2 regions of the Enterococcus sp. DIV0756 genome follow, and region 1 is predicted to be linked to the other one. Evidence: riboswitches for the same ligand, from Rfam matches in the RefSeq annotation. Region 1 holds a riboswitch; the other holds the start of a gene.
What was found. Region 1 has a riboswitch for thiamine pyrophosphate ahead of tenA (thiaminase II). Riboswitches for the same ligand answer to the same signal wherever they lie in the genome.

Region 1 (5,348 bases):
TCACGTTGGAATAAAAAACGCTTGAATACAGACTGTTTGGATAATCAGTCGAGGTATTCAAGCGTTCTTTTATAATCAAATTAATCCATTAATAAAGCGATCAGTTGCGTGAGAAATAAACACTTCTGCTTCTCTTTCATACTGATCATTACTAGAATAGGCATGCAAAAAAGCGAAGCCAATCATACTGGAAAAAATAATCTCAGCCGTTTTTTTCGGATCTTGAATCTCGATTTTCTGCTGCGAGTTCATCTCAATCAAATATGCTTCCAGTATTTTAATAAAAGCTGTTGGAATTTTTTCTACATAGGGCATCGTTTCCTGATAAATTTCTTGTGCACGAAGGCCTAAAGAAAAGCGCACGATCTCTGGCGTCACCTGCTTCAAATACTCTCTCATTATCAAGTGGAGATCATCGACTAGATTCCAATGAAATCCCTCGGCGATGTTTGGATTAACAGAAGGAACCCAATCGGCCTCTTTTAAAGTTGTCAATAGCAACTCCTTCTTGCTGCCAAACTGTCGAAATAGCGTTGCTTCATTTACTTGCGCTTCTTTTGCAATATCTTTCGTTGTCATATCACTGTAGCCTTTTTCAACAATTAGCTTTTTTGTCGCAGCCATAATATTGGTTCGGGTATTTTTCATACAGAATTTTTTACTCCTTCACTAAACTTGCAATCGCCACACTTCCTCCCCGAATTATTTCGATTTCTTGAGAAATGAATTGCTTTAGATCGGCAATTAATTGGTTATTTTGCTTATCCGTATTTATACACTCAATCAGTAATTGATGTGTTGTTTCTTCAACAATAGTAAATGAATTATTCTTAGCTAATTTATCCAGGTCATTCTCTAGGTTCTCATCATAAGGAAGCTTAATGTACATCACCTCTTTAGTGTGGATCGGAATGTCGGAATAATCAATCACTTGAATCACTTCGATCATATTGCTTAACTGATACTTGACTTGTTCAAAGGTACGATCATCACTAAAAAGACTGATAGTCATCCGAGAAATATCTTTTGCTTCCGTTTCCCCAACCGTCAAGCTATTTAAATTATACAATTTCCCAGAGAATAATCCAGAGACTCTTGCTAGTACTCCTACTTCATTTTCAACGTAAACACTTAACCATTTCTGTTCAGTTGTCTTCATAAGTGATCATCTCCTTTAACCCTTGACCTGGTGCAACGATCGGTAGCACTTTTTGTTCCGTTTCAAGCATGAACTCTAAAACAATTGGCTTATCCTTCGATTGTTTTGCTTTTTCAAAGGCACTATCAAGCTCTTCTTCTTTGGTAATTCTCATTCCTTCTAACCCATAACTGTGTGCCAATGCAATAAAGTCCGGTACATACGTGTCATTACTATTACTCAACATCGTGTAAGAGTAGCGTTCCCCATAAAACATTTCTTGCCACTGACGAACGTTTCCTAAGCTTCTATTGTTGAAAATGCAAATAATGATCGGAATTTTTTCTAGGATAATGGTTGCTAGCTCCTGAAGATTCATCTGGAATCCTCCATCACCAGTGATTGTCAGAACATCCTTACTGGGATTTCCCAATTTTGCACCAATCGAAGCAGGAAAGCCAAAGCCCATTGTTCCTAGACCACCTGAGGTTAATAATTGACGCTCTTTTGTTACTTCAAGAAATTGTGTTGTCCACAGCTGATTTTGTCCAACATCTGTCACTACAATAGCATTTGAGAAATGGTCATTCACTTTTTTGATTATTTTTTCAGGAGTTAGGCCCCTTTCCTCCATCCGAACAGGCAGAATTTCATTGATTTTTTTTATTTCTTGTAGCCACTCATCATAGCTTGATTGATGAAGATGACTAGTTATTTTTGGTAATAAATCGTTGATGTCACCTACTAGGCGAATCTGTGAATCGACATTTTTATCAATGACAGCCGGATCAATATCTAGGTGGATCAGCTTAGTTAGCGGACAAAATGTTGTTGTGTTTCCAGTTACGCGATCATTTAGCCTTGTCCCTATTGCGAAAAGAACATCGCTATTCATAAGGGCGTGATTCGCCGCACAACTGCCATGAATTCCTACGTTACCAATATAATTCACATGATTGTTAGGCAACGCGCCTTTTCCCATAATCGTTGTGACAACTGGCACGTTATACTTTTCAACAAATTTTGCTATTTCTCGATAGGCTGCTCCACGATGAACTCCACCACCGAGAAGTACCACAGGCTTATTAGCGCTATTTAACAATTCAACCGCTTCTGTTAATTTTTCAAATGAAATATGTGGTGTTTTCTGACCACCACGAATTGTGACTTCTTCTGGATACATTTCTGAGCCAAGTTCTTGCTGAATATTTTTAGGAATATCTACTACTACCACACCTGGTTTGCCAGTTTGTGCAATGACAAACGCTTTTTTTAGAATCTCTCCTAAATCTTCTCGTTTTTTGACGGTTACTGCATATTTTGCAATTGAACGACAAATTCCTACCATATCTACTTCTTGAAAAGCGTCCTTTCCAATCAAGTGTGTCGAGACCTGACCTGTAATACAAACTAAAGGGGAAGAATCATAGCCTGCAGTAGCAATTCCAGTAACTAAATTTGTGGCCCCTGGTCCACTAGTTACCAGACAAACACCAACTTTTCCCGTCGATCGAGCATATCCATCCGCAGCATGGATGAGTCCCTGCTCATGTCGCGGCAAAACAACCCGAAACTCTTCTCTTTGATAAAGTGCATCAAACAAATCAATAGCCTGCCCGCCCGGATAGGCAAAACAAACTTCAACCTCCTCTTTGACTAAAGCGTTAACAACCATCTCTGCTCCCGAAATCATTTTTCACGCCTCCTTAAAATGCAAGTATTGACTTGCATTTTAACATACAACTTACATTAGTTGTCAACCGTTTTCAAAAAATAAAAGACCGTTCTCCTCCGAACGATCTCCTATTTCCTACCATTTTTCCAGCTTGACAGCCATTTCCCAAAAAGCATACTCCATCTTACTGCTAATCACGAAAGCCTGGATCATTTGCTGTTGCTCCTTCTTTAGACTTTCTTGATACAAACGATCTAAGAGGGCACACTCCTTTTTAATCCCTTCTGCAGCTGCTTCGCCTGCATACGTTTCAATCCATCGCTGATATAAAGAATCAGGTGAACCTGTTTCAATCAAACGAACGCCGATTTCTTGATAAAGCCAGGCACAAGGAAGCATGCCGGCAAAAGCAGTGTTTGGTGTCCCATCAACTAACTGTCGATACATATGAGAAACATAGTGATACGCTGTGGGAGCAATTGGTGTCTCCAGAATCTCTTGATCCGAAATCGCCAATTCTGAAAAGAATTCTTTACGAATGGCCATTTCGCCAAGTTTAAGATTTTCTGCATTCTCTTTCAATTGCTGCTGGGCTTCTTGATCATTCGTCTGTTCCGCGATCTTACTGTAAAGCTTACTAAAATGTTCAAGATAATAACGGTCCTGAAGTAGATAGTAACGAAAGATCTCTGATTCTAAATCTCCGGCTGCCAGTCTTTGGATAAACGGATGTTCAAAACTCTTCTCCCAATAGAATGCTGCTTCTTCACGTGCAATTTTTGTAAAAGTCATTCTCAGTCTCCTTTTATTGTTCTTTCTTAGTGTTCTTACTTGTTAGAAATCATCTCGGATCAAACCATAAAAAAACCTCCTTTATTCACATAAGAATGAAAAGGAGGCTTGCTGCTCAAAACATGCGTACAGAAGAAAACCCGACCGCAAAAAAACGGTCGGGTGCAAATTCTAAAAACATCACACATTCCCTGCGTCAGTACTAACTGTTTCAGGTTCAATGGGTATAATCTCAGGTTCAATGGGTATAATCTCAGCTTCAAAAGCACCCCTAGTGTCATTCAATTATTAAAAGTATAACATACTCTTTTTAGTAAAACGACCGTTATTTAAAATCATCTGAACTTAATCAAATATTCTGGATTCTTCGACTAGCGTTCTACTTGGCGTCAAAGTAGCTTGAGCAATTGTTTCTCCAGTATTTTTTAAATAATCCTTTACAAGATGATAGCCGATCGTGTATCCGGCATTTCTTGAAAGCCCCACTGGCTGGTAGCCCTGTTCACGCGCCACCTCATCCCCGTACATATAAGCGGAAACCTGATCGAAGCCACGAGCCTCTCGTCCAGACTTCATTACCTCGATTGTGTACTCTAACTCCTCTTGATCGTACTCTTGTACCCAAGGACCACGCTGTTCAACTCCATAAAGGGTTTCAGCAAAAACTTCCGCTAACCCTTCAATTACTAAATAATCTTCGACACTTACATCTCCATGATTAAAAGGTTCATAAGTAAAGCGAACATTATGATTAAACTCATGGGCTAATGCTGATTTTAATCGCGTTCGATTAAAGGCATTCGGTACAACAATCAGCAAAATGTATCCAGGTATACCGCCAAATCCACTATATCCCTCACTTGCCATCAATATATTATTTTCGGAATCACCAAGTAAGATATTCAAGCGAAATTCATTCACAGGAATGTCATACCCAATATCATTAAAAAGTTGAACACTCTCGTTAATCACCTGATTGTATTGCCTGAAAATATTCGTGTCTTTCAATGAAGTTACTTTTGATTTAATCAACTCTATTTCCTTCCTTGGTGTCCAGATGCCTAGCATCTCTGATGCCATTACTACGTCGTAACCTCCCGGTGTTTTAGGTACAAGTGGAACGCTTAAGTAGCGCCACATTTCTTCAAATGGCTGCATGATTTCATAACGAAAGCTATTTTCGTCCACCTGACTGTGCAAACATCGTTCATAAAAGCTCAGCGAATCAACTAGTTTTACTTCAAAATTATTCACTATGATAACCTCCTTTCTTTTATCATAATCGTTGACGTTACGTAAAGGTCAACAGCACTTAAAAATAAAGACCAAAATTTATTTCGCAACTTAATTTGCAAACAATTTCAGTTTGTGTTAGCATTATATTGAAAAGGAGAGATGGTATGGAGAATGAATTAACTATCAAAGAAATAAAAAAAGGTTATTCAAAAAAAGGAGAATTTCTTTTTCACTGCCTATATTGTGATCAAACATTTGATGATCGCTTTGTCTACCCGATCAGTGAATCGAATAGTCAATTCGCTCGAGCTGAAGGTGCGATGATCTATCATGTGAAGCACACACATCACGGTCCTTTTATTGCTTTACTTAATCTTGACAAAAATCAAACTGGACTAAGCGAAACACAAAAAAATTTTTTGAATCTATTTTCAAAAGGTATGGATGATCAGGAAATCGCCGATCAGTTGAATATTACGACTTCCGCGGTAAGAAATCATCGTTTCA
Region 2 (5,348 bases), 1.7 Mb from region 1:
GCCTTGCGCATCGGATCGGTAGCGTTGTTGACAGGTGTCATGGCTATAAGATCTCCCTGAACGATAATTCGGGTCACGCCTTCAATCTCACCACAGGTAATTAACGTTACCTGTTGTTTGTCTGGTTGAACATCCAAATATTTCACTTCTGTCGGCTGCACTCGGACTTTCAGTGTCGTCTTATATGTATAAATATTATGCAGATCAGTTAAATAGATCAAGTCACCCTCTTTAACATTTTCAAGCGGTGTAAATAGTAAACCTGGTCGATCTGCTCGATGGCTAGCCAATGCATAGTTGCCTTCACCGAGTTTTTGATCGGGTGACAACGTCCCCGCTCCATAAAGCAGCACCTCATTGGATAACCCCTTAAAAATCGGTAAATTGATCTCTACGGATGGGATCGCGATCCCACCGATCACTGGTAGTCGTTTGTTACTCAATTGTGCTTGCAATACTGCTTCTGTACTTGCTGGCTCAACCGCATCAAAATCAAATGACGCTTCTTTTTGCATATTTTTATCGAGTTCTGCTCGATCCATTTTCGCTACGGCATAGCGTTCACCATTATATTGCATCAAAAAATATTTGATCTGATTGTTAAAAATCAAAGCCAAACCTACTAGCAATAATAAGAAAAGAAAAATATTTATTAGCCAATTTCTTTTTTTCTTCATCTCAAGCCTCCTGCATTCTCCCGCTAATCATATCATATTCTATTAAACTCTGTGATACTACTTTCACTTAATAGAAAAAAATTTAAAAAAAGAAATAATTAGATGAGAAAGTCGTTATTTATTAAAATGATTTTAAATGTTAAAAAAGCGCCTCAATGTTGCAGTTTTTAAGGGGTTTGTAATCAAATTTTAAAATAAAAGATACGAGCTTTTTTTTTATTATTGAGTTAAAATAATTGTGACAACTATTAGAAAGGGTGAAAATTTGTGCCAGAAACGTTATTTGCATATATTGATTCCACAAGTAATGCTGTGCTCTCAAAAGGTTTTTCACCCAGCGATTTTGTTGATGGAATCGTCCATCAGCCAAAACATTTGTTATTGCTAGATCCAGTTGCAGAAGCGGGAGAATACGAACCCCATACAGGTTTGAAAATCGTTAATAGTCCAGATCAAGTCCAACAATTTTTTAATAATAAGGCCTTTACCCATTCAAAAGGAAGCAAGTGGATCGATTTTAATGATTATGCGATGCTGAAGGAACTAACTCCATTAGAAATTTCTGAATTGCTCTATTTTGGGCATATGCGGACTCATCTGCATTCACCTTTTTTTTATAAGTTACAAAACAATTTTGTCTACTTCAACTTAGGGAATGAAACGATGCGCGTGTATTATCGTTACCTCGATGAATTCTATCGTATCCTAGCTAGCAAATTGACTCGAATCGTCTTGGAAAAAGTCAACGATCGCCGATCTTTTTTCCGCAAAGGCTCTTCAGTCGCTCCTTTAGAAGGTGAGTTATTGAAGGAATTATATCCGATCTTGCAGGAAGGCGCAATTTTTTGCCTCAGTCAATCTGAATTAAAAAATCGTGTTTACAGTATTCCGATCTTTTTATCAGATGAAAAAGGGTGGCGGCGTAGTCCTAAAAATTTTAAAAAAGAACAACAGATTGCGGAAATCACTTACGACAGTGCCAAGCAACTTTGGTCCTTGGAAGTCGAAAATGATGATCCGGTCTTTTCATTCCGATAAGAAAAGCATTTGCCAACTTAGGACAAATGCTTTTTTTGTTTATTGATGACTTTGTTTGTGAATCAAATTGCCGTCCTTCGGCAAGTACAATTGCGGCGCTTTTTCTGCAACTATAATCGCCACAATGGCAGTTACAACAGCAGTTGCAACTCCGCTGACACCATTCATAACCAATGAAAAAATCCATGGATTCATGCCCCACAAAGCATAACTTCCCCAGAAAACGACTCCAGCGATAAAATGCCAGAAAAACCTTGCTCCCGTACCAATGAATGTGCCAAAAATAATATTTTTCCGAGCACTTGCCATATCCTGCTCACTTAACGCTTTTTGAACCTTCTTAGCATAGAGACCTGCAAAACCGGCAAAGGTAAAGGCAATCGGATATTCGATCAATACTTGAATGACGCTAAGATAAACCACTTGGCTTGCAGGAAAATGCAAGATGCCCCAAATGAAGGCTGACATTAGCGCGGGCTTCAATCCCCGACGTAAGGCAAACAATGTTAGCGGAATCATCCCCAATGAAATCGTGAAGCTGCTGCCGATAGTCGTTGGGATGAATGACAATACCAACGCTAACGCCGCCACGACGGTTCCTTCCACTAAAATTCTTGTTTTATACATAAAAAAACTCCTCCTTTTGAACATACAGTCCACAAAGGAGAAGTAAATATCTTTACTTCATCACAATTCCTACGCTCGAATAACCGAAACAGGTACTAGGGTTTAGAGTAATCTCAATCTCAGCCCGAGGGCTCCCCTTTGCGACAGTATTATTCTATTTTCTAGTACATTCAGAGTATAACAGATGTCTGTTTGCTCGTAAATGTATAAAATACTTTTATCGTGAAATACTTTCCTGATCGCCGCTTGGTGATAAGGTTGTCACCTTTTTAATCCGATCAATCGTCAACATCACCAATTGATTGTCCTGGGTACGAATAACAATCGAATCATTCGTGACTACTTTGGGCAACCAGCCTGAGATCGTTTGGAACTTTTCTTCGTTATGTTCATCCTGAACTTGAATGACTACTAAACTATTCTGTAGAGAGGCCATCTTCAGTTTGAGAAAAATATTCTCATTGGCTTGCTCTTGGGCGCGTTTTTCAGCAGAATCATTCAAAAAATCCGAGATGAAACGATACGACGAATTCGAAAATAGCTTGATTAAATTCTTCTTAGGCTTCTCGTTTTTAGTCATTCAGCTTCCTCCTATCAAGAGCATGGTTACGTAGTTTGATTTTACTTAAATTTTGAAGAAAAAACAAGGAATCTAGTCCATTTCAAAAAAAGTTAACCATTCGTTTAAACCTTTCTGAATTAATTCATAAGTTTCCTCAAAATCTCCGGTATACCAAGGGTCAGGAATTCCCTCCCCTGTATGTTCAGAGACACGATCCAAGTAAAGACAAATCTTGTTTTCTGTTCCTTCTGGTGCCATCGCTTGAAGATCGCTGACATTTTCTTGATCCATCCCGATAATGTAATCAGCCTCATAAAAATCTTCAGTTGTCACTTGTCGAGCCCGCATGCCCTTTGCTGAGATATGATGCTCCGCTAATATTTTTTGCGTGCCGCGATGAGGTGGATTTCCGACTTCCCAGCGACTCGTAGCTGCTGAATCGACGTCGAAGTTGTTCTCCTGTTTTTTCTCAAAGGCATCGCGAAAAATCGCCTCTGCCATGGGCGAGCGGCAAATATTTCCCATACAAACGAATAGAATCTTTTTCATGTCATTCCTCCTGTGCTATAGTCAATTTATTGAAATGAAACGAGGGATTGTAAATGAGTAAAATTTATCTTTCCGCCAAACTGCCAGAGCTTGGCACTAAATTATTAGAAGATGCCGGACTTGATTATCGGGTCTATGAGGGCGAGGGGCTAATCTCCAAAAAAGATTTGATTGAAGCCATCGCTGATTGTGAAATATTGATTTGTCCCCTATCAACACAAGTCGACCGCGACGTTATTGATGCTGCGTCGAACTTAAAATTAATCGCCAATTTTGGTGCCGGCTTCAACAATATCGACATTGCTTATGCGAAAGAGAAAAAAATCTATGTAACGAATACGCCAGTTGTCTCTACCAATGCGACGGCCGAATTGACAGCTGGATTGATTATCAGCCTATCTCGCCGAATCGTCGAAGGAGACCGCTTGATGCATGATCAAGGCTTTGACGGCTGGGCACCGCTCTTTTTCTTAGGCCACGAATTAAAGGATAAAACGTTAGGCATCATCGGCATGGGGCAGATTGGTCAAGCCTTAGCTCAAATGATGAACGCCTTTGGAATGAAGATTCTCTATCACCAGCGCCATGCCTTAAGTGCTGAACTTGCGAAAAAATTACAGGTAACCTACTGCTCGCAGGAAGATTTGATTCAGCAAGCAGATATCTTAACCCTGCATGCACCGCTAACAGCAGAAACACATCATCTGCTGACAAGCGAAACCTTTAAACAAATGAAGGACAGTGCTTTCCTGATCAACGCCGCTCGTGGTCCGCTGATTGACGAAGCCGCGTTGCTTCAAGCCTTAAAAACCGGACAAATCGCTGGTGCTGCTTTAGATGTCTACGAATTCGAACCGCAAGTCACCGAAGGGTTAAAAGAGTTATCGAATGTGATCCTAACCCCGCATATCGGCAATGCCAGTGTAGAAGCTCGTAACCAAATGGCTGAGATTGTCGCAAAAAATGCGATTGCCCTCGAAAATCATGAACCAATCAAACATATCGTTAATGGACTGGACTGAGCTTAACGCTCATGCCAGTCTTTTTCATACAACCGATAGGCGAAAAATTCGATATCCTTCGCAAAACGAAACAATTGCGCCGCAATAGTGATGGGCGGTTGATTCGCACCGGCTAATAACCAGTCAGTTAAAATACCGCCGCAGCCATGGGCTAAAAAGCGGGCATAAAATTCTTTATCTGTCTGAGAGAGCTCCCCTTCTTGATCGACTTCATCAAACAGTCGAACAAACAGCCGTTGAGCCAATTCATTGAATTCTTTTGTTAATACTTCTGGCTTCGACTCCACAGTATTCAAATAGAATTGATGACAAATCTGCATCTCTTTTAACATTTTAAGAACGGATTCTTCCCAATTTGTTAAAGCCACCTCATCGGAAACTAAGTACTGTAGCCCTCGCTGATAATACGCGTAATGGAGCAGATCGGCCTTGTCCTTAAAATGATAATAAAATGTTTGGCGGTTCAAGCTGGCCTTTTGACTGATATCTTGAACGGTAATTTTGTCATAACTTTTTTCTTGGCACGCAGTAACCAGTGCCTGAACAAATGTTTCTTTGGTCGCTTTTCCTTCCGCCATTTTTCCACCTTCTATGCTTGATAAGGGTAATTAAAATGTTCATACGCTAACGGTGTCGCCATCCGCCCCCGCGGCGTTCGCTTGATGAATCCCTTTTGGATCAAATACGGTTCGTACATATCCTCCACAGTTTCACGCTCTTCCCCGATGTTAACTGCTAATGTACTTAAGCCGATCGGTCCGCCATGATAGAGTTCAATCATCGTCTTCAATAGCTTCTGATCGACATAATCTAATCCCGCTCCATCAACTTGCAGCAGTCCCAACGCCTGATCTGCCACATTGCGATCAATCA

Region 2: another riboswitch for thiamine pyrophosphate. It lies ahead of thiT (energy-coupled thiamine transporter ThiT); the one in region 1 lies ahead of tenA (thiaminase II).

The regions. Positions count from the first base shown of each region.
Region 1 covers NZ_JBIOLF010000001.1:1,380,913-1,386,260, reverse strand. Annotated here, with positions in the region: gene IGI44_RS06685 (precorrin-2 dehydrogenase/sirohydrochlorin ferrochelatase family protein) at 1-14, shown strand, start outside; gene IGI44_RS06680 (TetR/AcrR family transcriptional regulator) at 76-648, opposite strand; gene ilvN (acetolactate synthase small subunit) at 659-1,159, opposite strand; gene ilvB (biosynthetic-type acetolactate synthase large subunit) at 1,146-2,831, opposite strand; gene tenA (thiaminase II) at 2,949-3,605, opposite strand; TPP riboswitch at 3,776-3,888, opposite strand; gene IGI44_RS06660 (DUF2268 domain-containing protein) at 3,951-4,859, opposite strand; gene IGI44_RS06655 (DUF2087 domain-containing protein) at 5,006-5,348, shown strand, end outside.
Region 2 covers NZ_JBIOLF010000001.1:3,043,679-3,049,026, forward strand. Annotated here, with positions in the region: gene IGI44_RS14630 (class A sortase) at 1-677, opposite strand, end outside; gene IGI44_RS14635 (hypothetical protein) at 945-1,715, shown strand; gene thiT (energy-coupled thiamine transporter ThiT) at 1,755-2,342, opposite strand; TPP riboswitch at 2,392-2,490, opposite strand; gene IGI44_RS14645 (hypothetical protein) at 2,560-2,922, opposite strand; gene IGI44_RS14650 (low molecular weight protein-tyrosine-phosphatase) at 2,995-3,453, opposite strand; gene IGI44_RS14655 (2-hydroxyacid dehydrogenase family protein) at 3,507-4,475, shown strand; gene IGI44_RS14660 (TetR/AcrR family transcriptional regulator) at 4,478-5,053, opposite strand; gene ruvB (Holliday junction branch migration DNA helicase RuvB) at 5,065-5,348, opposite strand, start outside.